Regions from separate parts of the Candidatus Kuenenia sp. genome, predicted to be linked through region 3. Evidence: riboswitches for the same ligand, from Rfam matches in the RefSeq annotation. Region 3 holds a riboswitch; each other region holds the start of a gene.
What was found. A riboswitch is a leader RNA that binds a small molecule or an ion and turns the genes downstream of it on or off. The one in region 3 is predicted to bind cyclic di-GMP.

Region 1 (3,630 bases), 330 kb from region 3:
GATGTTTGCGTAGGGTGCGGTTTCTGTGAAAAGGTCTGCCCCGTTTTAGGGACTTCCGCTATTGTCGTGGAAGGCATCCAGCCGCAAACTACGGTAAAAAAAGAAAGGTCTGTAAAAATAGTATCGTCCGGCAACTTTCTCCCCAAAACACTTGGAAAGTGGAAAAGGATTGCAGAGCCGAGGATTTACGAAGGAGGCGAAAAATTATATGAATATATAAATGGAGGCGCGGAGCTGTATTTAGCGTATTCGTTTATCCGGGTGACGAATGCGGAGTATGGAGATGATACAGGGAAGAGGATTTCCATAGATGTTTGGGAGTTTGAAACTGCGGAAGACGCATTCGGCGTCTTCACAAAAGACCGTGCGGGTATTGGGATACCATTAGGCAACAGGGCGTCTTTGTTTGAAAATTACTTGTGTGTATGGAATGATGTGTATTGCATAAAGGTAGCGCCATGGGAGGGCAGTATTTCTGGCGGAGAAATTACTTCTTTTGGTAAATCCATTATCGATTTAATGCCCTACAAAAAAGAAATCCTCCCCGATATAGTACGTTATTTGCCGGAGGATTCTCTTGTGAAAGAAAGCCTGAAATTTTTTCACGAAAAGATCATTCTGGATAATATCTATATATCCGATAATTTTATTGAAGAAAATGTATTTCATTTAAGCAAACAGACGGACGCCCTTATCGCAGAATACAAAACGAGGGAAGAGACCGCCCCTTTACTGCTACTGTTGATAAAATATCCAGACCGTGATGCGACATCAATCGCATTTGAAGCGGTGGTTCAGTTGTGGAGGTCATGGGGAGAAAAAGAGACGCACTCAAATGCCATCCATACCTTTCAAAACGAAAACGGATACTTTACCTCATGGTTGCAGGAAAAACATCTTCTGTCAGCAACATTTCTTTCCCAAAAAAAGGAAGAGGGTGAAGAATTGCTTCGCCGTGTACTGCAAAATGATAAAATCAAATAAAGGACTCGAGCGGTCGGCAATCTACAATCGGCTTTCAATAGAGGCCAGAGGTCGGAGGTCAGATGTCCGCGAAAAACTCTGACTTCTGAAATTGGCAATCGGCAAAATTGCAGATTGAGGGTTGCGCCTTGCGCTTTTCCCCCGGAGCTATTTATTTGACGCCGAATTAATTATTGACAAAAAAATGAATGATTTTATAATGTACTTACTAAAACAATAGCTCTTTTTTATAGTAACTATTGATAAAGGCAAACCAGTCGTGAGGCTGGGACGCAAAGCAAAGAGTCTTTAACTTATTCAGCGGCGCACAAAGCGTAAAACAAAAAATCCGCAGAAGGATGAAGAGAAAAATTTCGCGATACCGCTAAACAGTGAAGAAAGCCCTGCTACCGAATAAAAAACTGTATAACGTTTATTTTATTCCGTAGCAGGGCTTTTTTATTTATTACTATAGTGTGATTTAAAATGAATACAATGAGAAATCGTACATACGAAAAGATTATTCAATATGTGTCGTTAACAATGATTGTTGCGGCAGGAGGTATTATTGGCGCCTTGCCTCTTATTAGCAGCAGTTCCGCAGAGGTAAGAACGGTGATATCGGAAAGCGATATGCTGAGAGCGGCATTTGCACAAAAAATATCTCAGATTTGCGAGATAGATACAATAGATACAAAGGAAAGACCGTGGCAATATATTGTTATACACCATAGCGCTTCAGAGAAAGGAAATGCAACCCGGTTTGATACCTATCATAGAGAAAAGAAAGGGTGGAAGTATGGATTGGCATATCACTTTGTGATTGGCAATGGAACTCTTTCTGGCGATGGAGAAATAGAGGTAGGAAATCGCTGGAAGAACCAAATTCATGGCGCTCACACGGCAAATATGGATTGCAACCAGGTGGCGATAGGCATTTGCCTCGTGGGTGATTTTGAAAACGGCGGGAAACCTTCTGAGGATCAATTTGATTCGCTGGTTAGGTTGACCCGTTATCTTTCCTCGAAATATGACATCCCTTTATCGAACATCATATTACATAGCCAGGTTCATCAAAAAGGAACTGCATGCCCCGGTAAAAATTTCCCCATGGCTGAATTTAAGACGAGTTTAATTCAGTTTGCCTCTAACGAAATATCCCCTTCGCGAAAATCATAACCACAAAGCACATAAAGTTTAACCACAAAGGGCCTAGCGCGGCCTTTGGCCGCAACCAAAAAGGTGATTTTTAGTTTATTATAAAGTATAGTAGTATCCTCGTAAATAGTAATCAGACAATTTGGAGGACACTACTTATGAATAAGTTGATGGAATTATATCGAGACAGGATCGTGGGTGCAATAAGCGGTCTGGACAGGATTCGTTTTCGCGGGACATTGCGGTGGTTGGCCAGTGAGCGTGGGATGGGAACATTCATGAACCAAGCGAGAATTCTGCTTAAGGATTTTTCCGGTTGGGTCAATGGGCTTACGGCACAGGTGCGAGACAGTTGTGAATCGCGGGCGAAAGATTTGGGTATCGAGGTGCGGTATTTGATGAGCAGCGGTGTTGATAAGGAGAAGTTGGCTCGCCAGATCGCGGCGGATAAGAGGATTACGGAAGGTTCCATCTGCCTGTTGAGTGTGGTAGAGCCTTGTATTGCGCCGATGGTCAAGGGCAACAAGGCCAGCAAGAAGCTCGAGTTGGTAATGGCGCCCCGCAAGTGTGTCTTTGTGTATCATTATTTTAATGATCCAGTGTTTGGTTTTGGTCATGTTCGTATCCAGAGTTGGGCGCCGTTTAATATTTTCATTTGTCTCAATGGTCGTCATTGGCTGGAGCGGCAACTTCAGAAGCAAGGTATTGATTATGTTAAGGACGGCAACTGTTTTGTGCGTATAGAGGATATTGCGGCTGCGCAGGTTCTGCTCCATGAGCAGCTTAAGACTGACTGGGCGAAGCTGCTGAACGGGCTTGCGTTGGGCAGTTGCCCGGCATTGTCGCAGATTCTTCGTCCGTTGGAACCGGAGTATTACTGGTCTGCGGATGAGACGGAGTGGGCGACGGACATCATGTTTAAATCGGTTGAGGCATTGGAGGAGTTGTTTCCATCGTTTGTTCATCATGCGATGCGGGTTTGCGACAGTTCTTCGGTGATGAAGTATTTGGGTAGGCGTAACCTTGCAGGCGCTGCCCCTGATGAGGTTATCAGCGACTATCGAAGACGCTATGAAGGTATACGGGTCAAGCACAGTGTGAATTATAATTCAGTGAAGATGTATAACAAGAGCGGTAGTCTCTTGCGTATTGAGACAACGATCAATAATACGCGGGACTTTAAGGTCTTTCGGAGTCCCAATGATGATGAAGGCAAACCGGCGTCATGGCAGAAGATGCGTAAGGGCGTAAGCGATCTTCATCGACGGTGTGAGGTGAGCCAACAATGCAATGATCGTTATGGGGATGCTTTGGCGGCGGCTCAGGTAGAGGAGAAACTGAAAGAAGTGGTGAGCAGCGCTTGTAACAAGGTTGTCAAAGAGGGCAAGAGGTATCGAGGTTTGAATCCCTGGCAGCAGGATGATTACCAGATGCTGATGTTCCTGTCCAAAGGCGAAAACGCGATAAATGGATTCCGCAACCATGATTTGCGTAAGTGGCTTTACCGGG
Region 2 (3,630 bases), on a different contig from region 3:
CGGAATGGCAGGCATTCTTGATGCTGCGCGTTTTAGCGCTTTTATTTCAATGGAGCTTGGTGTGTCCGTTGAAAATATCCATGCATTTGTCCTTGGAGGGCATGGGGATACTATGGTGCCCTCCACCCGGTATACCACTATTGCCGGCGTTCCTGTTGAAGAATTAATTCCACAGGAACGATTGAATGAAATTGTTGAGCGAACGAGAAATGGCGGCGCGGAAATTGTTAATTTGCTGAAAACCGGTAGCGCGTTTTACGCCCCTTCGGCAGCCGTTGTGGAAATGGTTGAGGCTGTTTTAAAAGACAAACGAAAGATAGCGCCATGCACCGCTTTGTGTGAAGGAGAATATGGAATAAATAATCTTTTTGTTGGTGTGCCGGTAATACTTGGATCCAATGGGGTTGAAGATATTTTTGAAATCAAGCTCAACGAAAAAGAGTCCGTTGCTTTACAAAAATCTGCTAATGAAGTAAAACAGCTATGCAATAAGGTTGACGCATTATTGGGACTTTAAAGCGTATCGCTTCTATTAAATAACTCACGAAGCAATCGCTTCGTGCTACAACTTTTTACGGAAAAGAGGGGGACTTTAATTCCTGGGCTAAATCCATGCGCAAAGTGGACAGTTTAGCGCAGGAATTATGTATGGTGTCTCCTGAATTACCTGCGGTTGGATTCTTTACTATTAAATCAATATGTGAAGTGTATAAAAAAAACTTATAATACCCTTCACCTCCCGACACTCTACTTCTCTTTTTACGTCATTGTTATGCAAAAAACAAACTGCCAATTAGGTGAGCCATAAGATGAAACTACTGTTGAAATATATGGATAGAATGCCTAAAATAATAATCGCAGCAAGCAGCTCTTTATTGGTTGTTTTTCTTGGCATTATAGACTATGCCTCAGGTTCCGAGATATCGTTTTCAATTTTTTATCTGTTGCCTGTGCTAATGGCAACGTGGTTCGCCAAGCGAAGATATGGAGTCGTAATCTCTGTTTTCAGTGCAATAACATGGTATCTGGCAGACATCAATTCTGGTCATGCATATTCGCATTATATAATTCCTGTCTGGAACTCGATTATGCGGTTAGGGTTCTTCTTAATTGTTACCTCCTCCATTGACAAAGTCAGAAATCTGTTAAATAAGGAAAAATCTATGGCGCGAAACGATTTTTTAACGGGAGTGGCTAATAGGCGTTTTTTTTATGAAATAGCTACAAAAGAAATAGAACGAATTGCAAGATTTATTCACCCATTGTCACTTGCTTATATTGATATCGATAATTTTAAGCAGGTAAATGATACCCTTGGTCACAGTGCCGGTGATAAACTCTTGCAAGTAGTTGCTGGCACAATAAAAGAAAACATTCGATCAATTGATACAGTATCGAGACTCGGAGGTGATGAATTTGCACTTCTAATGCCAGAAACAAATGCTCAAAGTGCTATTACAGCTTTAAATAAATTACGACATGCTCTTTTAGATATGGTGCATGAAAATAATTGGCCGGTGACTTTTAGCATAGGCCTTGTCACATGCTCCGAATCTTGCAAATTGAATGAATTAATAAAAGAAGCTGATAATCTCATGTACACAATAAAAGCGAGCGGAAAAAACAGAATTGAAAATAAAGTCCACTCATTTAATAAAACAAGTGCATAACATTTCAATCAAGGCTATGGGGAGTAAACGCTGTTTGGTTTTCAACAAGCTGGTTGCCATTGCGCCGTATTGTTTTCGTTAAGAGTTCATCAACCGCTGCAGATATCTTTGCGAACTATAATTGACTGGCATTTTCAGACCAGTAGTTAAGATGCATTTTGGGTAGGATATAATAACAATGGAGGTCTGAAAAATGAGAAAGAGTTCTAATACAGAATTTATGGCAAAAGTGGCATTAGAAGCGATCAGGGATGAAAAAACGCTAGCAGAGTTGTCATCACAGTACGAAATGCATAGGACGCAAATAGCAAAATGGCGTAAACGAGCGATAGAAGGATTAGGTGGGATATTTCAGGAGAAGGAGGCGAAGTTAGTCGGAGAGAAGGAGAAAGTAATAGATGAGTTGTATCGGCAAATAAGGAAATTGAAGGTGGAGAACGAATGGCTTAAAAAAAATCTACACAGATTGAGCATTCATGAGAAAAGGGGGATGATAGAGGTTTACAATAAGGAGTTAAGCAGTGTGACTTTTTTGTGGTTACAGAGATCAAACCGGTACTATTAGCCAGCCAGTGGTTTCGAGTGAGACCGTAAATATTTCTTAACCAAGTTGTATTCCACATACATTTCAAACCGGCTGAACTGTTGCTATGCTTACTGCACACATCCTCCCTCGGTGTCGGAATGTGTGTTGTAAACATAAAAGTTAAAGTCTTTTTAAAAAGACTAAAGAGTTACAAATATTTTAAAATATTTTTTTTGCCAAACCGCGATAATTTTCTTGACTAATTAATGTATTTTGGTAAAAGTGTGCATACAAAGGCAAACCAATCGTGAGGTTGGGACGCAAAGCCATGGGTCTTATTTTTTGGAAAGAATGCCAGGTTGCCACCTATAATGGTGTAAAAGCTGTTTATTGATCAGGCGCTGAGCCGGTAAGTATTTTGTTTGTAAAAGGTTTAGCTATAAACTTACGGTTGAATCCCTTTTATAAAATGTGATGCTTTATTGATTAGGTTCAAGATTTCAATAGGCTTTTAAGATAACCCAAAACCCAAGGCATATGTGGCATATTGTCTTGGGTTTTTTTATTTTACAATGGGTATAAAATTGTTGTTTTTGTTAGAGAAATTTTTTTTGGAAAGGAGTAAAATGATGAAAAGGAAATTAGTTTTAAGTGTATGGACGATTGTATTTACAGGTATTTATTTGTCGTTTGTAGTGGAGGGGGCTGGAGCGGATACCCTTTATAAAACCAGCCTTACCGTCAGTGATTCAAGCGCTTTTGATGGAGACAAATTAGATGCAAGTGTTGAAATAAACAAAAATGGAAAAGTAAAATTATCAATATCCAATTTAATACATCTTGATACACTACTGTATGCCAATAAAACATGTGCCTTGGTAATTGAAACAGAAGTGAACGATATCGCAAAGCCATATGAATTTCCATTTGAGATTGAAGAGGGAATTGCGTTGGAGGATATGGACCTTGTTCTTCAATCAGGCGATAAAGTGGAGATTGTAAGCGTCGTTATTAACGAAAAGGCTTCCCCTACAGGAACCCCAACGCCTTCTCCCATTGCCGTTGCTTCTCCTTTGCCGGCAGGTTCTCCAACTCCTGTTGCAACGGCATCTCCAATTGCAACCACCTCGCCCGTTGTGACGCCTACCGCAACTGTTGCGCCATACTCAACCTCTGTTTTGGAAGTTTCGGCAGAGATATCCGGGGATGATGTTGAATTGCTGGTTCCGGGAGGTTTGATTACTGATGCCGAAATAACGCCTACACCAACGTCATTTGCCACGCCTGCGGCAACGCCAACAGAACCTTCTGCAACTCCCACATCAACACCAGTCGAGACGCCTTCTGTAATAGAGGCATATGTGAGCTTCCAGTCAAAGACGATAAATCTTAATAGTAACGGTAAGTTTATTGCCAATATAAAACTACCTTCCA
Region 3 (3,630 bases):
GGTTACTTATCAAAGCTTTCACTTCATCAATAAGACCCCGCGAAAACATATCATCCACGCGCGATTCTATACGCCGGTACAATTCTTTGCGATCATGCATAATCGCAACAACAATGCAATGGTACTTCGGATTTTTATTCCCAAACTGGGTTTGGTAAGAAGAAATGCTTATCCCCGTTTGTTGAAAAACCTCAAGCGCCCTGATTATCCTTCTCTGATCATTGGAGTGTAACCGGCTGGCGGTCTTTGGATCAATTGTTTCAAGCATATGGTATAAAGACTCTGTTCCTTGTTCTTTTGCGATTGTTTTTAACCGGTTCCGATATTCCCAATTTGCCGGAGGACCGTCAAATAAACCATCCATGATCGCTTTAAGATAAAGCGCCGTGCCGCCGACAACAATAAAGGGTTTTTCCTGTTCATAAAGATTATTCGTGATGATTTCAAAGTCTTTTATATAATTTCCCACACTGTATTCTTCCCACGGTTCCCTAATATCTATTAAATAATGGGGAATTTTGGTTCTTGTCTCAGCGCATGGCTTTTCCGTCCCAATATCCATGCCACGATAAATTAGCATAGAGTCGGCGGAAACAATCTCTGCCCCGGTTTTTTCAGCTATTTTCAGGGCTATTTGCGATTTTCCACTGGCAGTGGGGCCGGTTAGTATGCAGATTGTATGTGACATAAAATTTTTATTTTCTGTTATCAAAAGCCAGGATGTTTTTATTATATTTTTTAGGGGACAGCCGTAACAGCATTATACAAAATGATTTATAATAAGCAAAATAAATGTAATTCCGGCTTGTTCCCAAAATTCGTTCTTCTAGTTCCTACGCCCTGCGTCACATCAAAGTAAAGGCCATCGAATAATATGAAGCCTGTGCCACCAGACATAAAGCGTCTTGAATTCACACCTCTCCCACGGTAATTAATCAACTTGGGTACTTTCTGACAAAAAAAACACTTTAAGAGTTCTGACATTAAGAGCAATAACCGAATAAAGTTGCTACCAAACCCAGCCTAATTTAAAATTCCGTACCCTTTGCCATTTTTGCATTGTCTGATCCTCTGTTTTTCTTTAACGGGTCAAAAAAATTGTTTGAGGTAATTGCTGCTACATTTTGCATTCCATTTCCCATTACCGTTGCTATTTTCGAGGTGCAAACCATTTCGCATGCCGGCATGGAGCATAAATTGAGGATGCCGAAGATGATCGCACCACAGAGGATAGTCCCTTTAACAAATCCTAATACCGCGCACAATACATTATACCAACCGCCCATTTTCAAATTGTCGACCATGTTTTTGGGAAAATCTGAAATAATTGTGGTTATAAGCGCTGCAAGGCCGAACAGGATGAAATAACTCAATACATTGTGCAATGAAACCGAAAACACATTGCAGAAGATGTTGCTTATGACTGCATGGTAAAAAAGCGCCACACAAAAAGAGAGAAACAAACTACAGATTCTAAGAATTTGGCATATTGGTCCGTCAACAAAGCCAAAAATCACTGAAATACAAAGGACTACAGATAGTATTATATCAATCCAATTCATTTATAAAAATCCCCTCTGAACTCGCCAAAATGGTATTGCTAATTCAAAGCGTTTAAAATTTCCCGGCACATTTTATTATAGGAATACAATGAAAGGACAAAATGGATTCTGAGGATAATTTCCTCTTTTTTTGCTGTTTCGGGATTTGAACAATACTGTAAATATTGAGCGTGTATAATACTCACCTGTACATCCTCCTGAAACGGGTTTGATGCAATGGATTGTTTTAAGGCTTGTTCTGCGGCAGAATAATTTGAAATGAATAAATACATTTCCCCCAGTTTGTTGAGGATTATTACTTCCTGCGGATTCAATTCAGAAGCCCGTTTCAGAAGCATGATAGCCTCATTGCTATTCCCTAATTGGGCGTAAAGACTTCCCAGATTAAACATTGCCTTTACATAATGAGGGTCTTTTCCCAAAACAAGCTCATATTCTCTTATCGCATCGTCAAACATGTCATGTGTATCATAGAGAACTGCCAGGCAGAAATGCGGAAAAATGGCATCAGGGTAGCGTGCGATAGTCTTTTTATATTGTTCTATTGCTCCGTTGTAGTTACCTTCCAATTCCAGAATTTTAGCAATATTAACCAGCGCCTCAATATTTTCAGGATTTATTGTTAAGGCTTTTTTGTACATTTGTTTTGCGCTGGCAAACCGAAACATTTTTTCATAAACATAGCCAAGATTGTTAAGTGTTTCTGCGTTATCAGGTTCTAATGAGGCTGCTTTTTGCAGATAATGGAGCGCCTCGCCGTAATCGTTTCTGGCAAGGTAGATAAATCCCAGTTTTACATAGGCGTCAGTGAAGGCACTATCACTCTTAAGGCTTTGTTTGTAAGCATCTATTGCTTGTTCCGAATTGGGGAAAAGGCGGTCATATTTTTTCCCTTCCGCAAACAATTTTCGTGCTAATATTTTCTTGTTCATTGTGGTAGACATGATAATAGAGTAGTAAAAAAATTTACCGAAAAGTATGCAGCATACTTGCTGCCGTACCGGTATGATTTGATAGTATTCAGCAGCATATTAAAATCATTTTGCGGAAAAACCTCCTTTCATCAAAAGAAAAAGACCCGGGGCAGATATTGGCATCTTACGTCCGGGTCTTAGTTACACAATGAGAAGGTAAATACCTTATTATTTAAAGTTCATAGATCGGGTATTGCCGGATTCATTGTTACCGCCGCAATACCCGCGATAAAGCATACAAAAGCTATGCAAGATATGTTGTGAACATTAAATAAACTCTTTTACCGACTGAATTTGGCGACCTGGCATTCTTCTTTCCTGAAGACCCATGGCTTTGCGTCCCAGCCTCACAATTGGTTTGCCTTTTTTCAAATTGTTTTTGTTTTTTGTTACATTATATTTTTTTACAAGTATGTTTCATCTCCTTATCTGATAGTTGCAGTTATTGGAAGTAATCGGTAAACAATCGTAACGATTTAGTCTTTTGAAAAAGTAAAAACGCCGTTCCCAGATTCCGGCTTGAGAACCAGGGCTGAATCCGCTTGCCTTTGGCAGCGGCTTTGTTCCGTTGTATATGCTAGTCCGGTTGGATTTTAAAAATAAAAAACCAACGGCTTTTGTTTTTACCCACCCCTTAGTCCTCTCCGGGAAGGGGATTGCGGGAGGTTCTCCCAAGAGAGGACTTTCCCAATTTCCCTTATTGGCAGAACAAACGTTTACGCTTGTCATCGCAATGCCAGGCAAGTATGCCAGGTCTACCACAGGGGCAGGGGTGGGGTGGAGGTTGTTTTTTCACCAAAAAATCGTAACACTTTAGTCTTTTGAAACTGGAGATAATTATTTGTAGTGCAACTAGGTTAGTCGCATTGTCTTGAACATATACTATGCCTTATCGCACTGCTTTTTTTTGGTGCGACGAACCTCGTAGCACTACATTGTTGTAGTTTTTCAAAAGACTAAAGTGTTACAAAAAATCTGAAACAATTACACACTAAATATCCTTCTCTCCTTCAACCATAAAAAAAGACCCATGGCAGATTTAATATCTGACGCATGGGCCTTAGCATTTTTTTTTACTTTGCAAAAAATAAAAT
Region 4 (3,630 bases), on a different contig from region 3:
TCCGATCTGCCTGCCAATTTCTCCCTCGCCTATTGTTTGGAGTATTTTTGGAATAGCCTCATCAACAGAAACAGACTCCATCAATATGTTCGACAGTATATACAGGATTTCATGCCGCTGTTCATTTTGCTTTTGTATTGTTATATCTTCCTTTATCGCAAAAAAATGTGTTATCATTCCTTCCTCATTCATGAGGGGAGAAATAGACGCCTTCTCCCAGTAGAAACTGCCGTCTTTTTTCTTATTACAAAACACCCCTTTCCATTTTTTGCCGGAGGTAATTGTTTCCCACAAATGTTTATACTCTTCGGGAGCAGTCCTGCCGGATTTCAGTATGCGGGGATTTGCCCCTGTAACCTCTTCCCGGGTATAGCCGGTGAGTTCAGTAAATTGCGAATTTACATATTCAATAGTTCCCTTTATGTCTGTCACAATTACTGCACATGGGATTTGTTCTATTAACGTGTAAAACATGATACGTTTATCTTTTCTGCCTGTTACCGCGCTCTGCGTGGCAACAAATTGTTTTGGACGCTCTGAGTCCGGATTATTACTCGAGATACAGGGCATCTGATCCTGCATTCCCACGCGAGAGCGCTGGAACGGGAAAAAACATTACACACTCTTTCGCATTGCTTGTTTTTCGTTGGGCAATGCCCATCCTACTTAACTCACTTTGTTCTGAATGATAAGAAAGACGTTGGGTTTTGCCTTTACAACAGACATGCTGGTTACTATTGAGGCGTGTAATCTGAAGGTGGTTACGATAGAGATATGTGCGGAGTGTGAACTTGCCGAGACGAAGCGTAAAGTTTGTATTGGCTTTCGCTACTGTGATTTGTCCGAACCTAAGAATCTGTGTGCATTCAAATAAATCAAAGGCGGAAAGCGATAGCTCTGTGCTGTATACGGCTGCGCTTCGCGCAGCCGTATAACCATAGCCGTATAACCATAGCCGTATAACCATAGCCGTATAACCATAGCCGTATAACCATAGCCGTATAACCATAGCCGTATAACCATAATAGTCATGTAAGAATAAAGCACAGTAATGTCTAAAATCAAAAAAAATCTTACTGTCGAAGGCTGAATAATTCAGCACTTATCGGTAGTAAGGCTATCTTTGTACTGTAAGTAAAGACCTTTTACTTTGCGTCCCCTGATTGCTCAGGGTTTGCCTTTATCGATATTTTCATGAATCTTGTATTAAAAGCGGGAAATATACATTATTACCACGGGTTATTCAATAGTTATTTTTACCGGTATCAAAATTTTTGTAATACTTTAGTCCTATGAAAAAAACCGCTCGTTCCCAAGCTCCGGCTTGGGAACGGGATTGTTTGAGAAGCTCCAGCTTCGAATGGAAAAGGGAATGAACCCATTATGTCAGCTTGGAGGCTTTTCAGTATGTTACCCAAGATATTTGGGAACCTCTTTTGAATCGAATAATACACGAAGCTTCGCTTGCCGGCTAAATGGAAGCTAGAGCTTCCAACGCAATTACGTTCCCAAGCCGGACAGACTGGGTCAAATGAACTTTATTGTCTCAAAAGTGGGGACAACTCTTCGCATTATGCCTGTTTTCGACCCTATTTAGTGCTGTTTTCCCATTAAAGTGGAGAATGCCTGTCGTAAAATAGGATAAAATTGCCCATTTGACCCAGTCTGCGGAGCTTGGGAACGAGCATTTTTGTTTTTCCAAAAATCTAAACTGTTACAAATTTTTAGATCAGGCTGATTAAAGTATGGCTATAAACAGTGGTATAAAATTTGCGACAACGCTACATAATCATTTAAATGTTTCTGGTAACTATTCAGCTTGAGGGGATTTAATTTGTACATAAGTTTTATAAAAACCAGTTAAACCACGGAACACGCGGAATACACGGAAATTGATTATTTTGCATAAGTTTTATAAAAACGTGTAAGTATCCTCTTAAAAAAATACTACATTGTGTGAGAAATCGTATTTTTAAACAGATGTTGATAATGGAAGATTAGTAGTGTTTAAAAATTAAACGTTTTGATATACTGAACTCAAAGTATTTTTTTACGGGAAAAAAATTAAGTTTTATAATGCGTGGGACATTGAACGGTTTGTTTTTAATGGAAGGATAAATAAATGAAGCCGAAAGGTATAATTCTTATTGTCGATGACGAAGAAACAATCAGGCTTTCTGTCAGGGAGTTTTTAGATGCGCAGGGTTATGAAGCAATTGCCGCCGGTAGTTGCGAAGAAGCGCTGGAGAAAATGGATACATTTATGCCGGATTTGATACTGCTGGATTTGAGATTGCCCAATATAAATGGAGTGGAACTTATTGAAAAAATAAAAGAGAAAGACCCTAACGCGTTAATGGTGGTAATGACGGGATATGGAAGCGTAGACTCGGCAGTTGAAGTAATGAGACTAGGGGCATACGATTATTTAGAGAAACCGTTTAAGCTTGACAGGTTAAGGTCGGTGGTTGAAAAGGCATTAAGGAGGCAGGGGCTGCGCCAGGAGGTGCTTGAAATAAAGGAAAAGCAATGGACGTTTGATGAAGAATCGGACGGAATTATTATTGGCAATAGCCCGCAGATGAAAGAGATATATTCTCTTATTAAACAGGTGGCAAAAAGTTCTTCTACAACGGTGTTAATACAAGGAGAGAGCGGTACCGGGAAAGAGCTTGTTGCAAGGGCGGTGCACCGGTTAAGCGCAAGAAAATCAGGGCGTTTTGTGGATATAAATTGCGCTGCCCTGACGGAAAGCCTTCTGGAAGCAGAATTATTTGGTTATGAAAAAGGGGCATTTACCGGCGCGGCGACAGCCGGTAAACCGGGTTTGTTTGAAATTGCCGATAAGGGAACCGTTTTCCTTGATGAAATAGGCGAGATGGGGGTTTTGCTGCAGGCAAAACTTTTAAGAATTCTGCAGGAAAGGCAGTTCAAAAGGGTTGGCGGCATACAGGATATCAAAATAGACGTTCGGATTATTGCCTCGACAAACAGGAACCTTGAAGAAGAAATAGCGTCGGGAAATTTTAGAAAGGATTTGTATTACCGGTTGAAGGTATTGCCGATTTATGTGCCGCCATTGAGGGAAAGAAGAGAAGATATAATGCTTTTGGTGAAATACTTTATACATAAATATAATAATGAGTTTGGCAAGAATATTTGCGATATCCCGCCCGATACTGAACGGATATTATTGGAATACGGCTGGCCTGGGAACATCAGAGAATTAAAGAATGTGGTAGAAAGAGGCGTGTTGATTGCAAACGGCAGCGCATTATCGCCTAAATATGTTGCAAATATCAGCGTTGGGAAAAAAGAATCTGAAAGCCTTGCCGGTATTACTGTTGATGGAAATACTGACTGTGTAAGCAGCGACGGACTTGATGCCCGTTCACTGGCATTTATGGAAAAACAACATATAGAAAATGTCCTGAAAGAAACCTCATGGCGAAGGACGGAAGCGGCAAGGGTGCTGGGTATCAACAGAACGACCTTATATAATAAAATAAAAGAGTATGGCATTGCACAGTAATATTTAATTAATAAGCAAAAGATCGCCTATAAAAAAAAGATGAAGAAAAAAATTTTATTGGTAGATGATGAAGAAACGCTGCGATGGGCTTTGCAAAA

Region 1: linked by a shared signal. The riboswitch ahead of M5U24_RS08895 (peptidoglycan recognition family protein) and the one ahead of M5U24_RS10375 (tetratricopeptide repeat protein) in region 3 are both predicted to bind cyclic di-GMP.
Region 2: linked by a shared signal. The riboswitch ahead of M5U24_RS00555 (hypothetical protein) and the one ahead of M5U24_RS10375 (tetratricopeptide repeat protein) in region 3 are both predicted to bind cyclic di-GMP.
Region 4: linked by a shared signal. The riboswitch ahead of M5U24_RS17700 (hypothetical protein) and the one ahead of M5U24_RS10375 (tetratricopeptide repeat protein) in region 3 are both predicted to bind cyclic di-GMP.

What each region holds. Positions count from the first base shown of each region.
Region 1 covers NZ_JAOSKF010000018.1:94,184-97,813, reverse strand. The annotation lists gene M5U24_RS08900 (4Fe-4S binding protein) at 1-984, shown strand, start outside; cyclic di-GMP riboswitch class I at 1,222-1,378, shown strand; gene M5U24_RS08895 (peptidoglycan recognition family protein) at 1,459-2,142, shown strand; gene M5U24_RS08890 (hypothetical protein) at 2,280-3,630, shown strand, end outside.
Region 2 covers NZ_JAOSKF010000001.1:111,521-115,150, reverse strand. The annotation lists gene mdh (malate dehydrogenase) at 1-517, shown strand, start outside; gene M5U24_RS00565 (GGDEF domain-containing protein) at 840-1,670, shown strand; gene M5U24_RS00560 (hypothetical protein) at 1,864-2,235, shown strand; cyclic di-GMP riboswitch class I at 2,482-2,563, shown strand; gene M5U24_RS00555 (hypothetical protein) at 2,823-3,630, shown strand, end outside.
Region 3 covers NZ_JAOSKF010000018.1:426,155-429,784, reverse strand. The annotation lists gene miaA (tRNA (adenosine(37)-N6)-dimethylallyltransferase MiaA) at 1-688, opposite strand, end outside; gene M5U24_RS10380 (CvpA family protein) at 1,029-1,562, opposite strand; gene M5U24_RS10375 (tetratricopeptide repeat protein) at 1,601-2,494, opposite strand; cyclic di-GMP riboswitch class I at 2,830-2,909, opposite strand; gene M5U24_RS10370 (hypothetical protein) at 3,105-3,353, shown strand.
Region 4 covers NZ_JAOSKF010000024.1:114,802-118,431, forward strand. The annotation lists gene M5U24_RS17695 (diguanylate cyclase) at 1-570, opposite strand, end outside; gene M5U24_RS17700 (hypothetical protein) at 551-1,009, opposite strand; cyclic di-GMP riboswitch class I at 1,105-1,189, opposite strand; gene M5U24_RS17705 (sigma-54 dependent transcriptional regulator) at 2,123-3,532, shown strand; gene M5U24_RS17710 (response regulator) at 3,572-3,630, shown strand, end outside.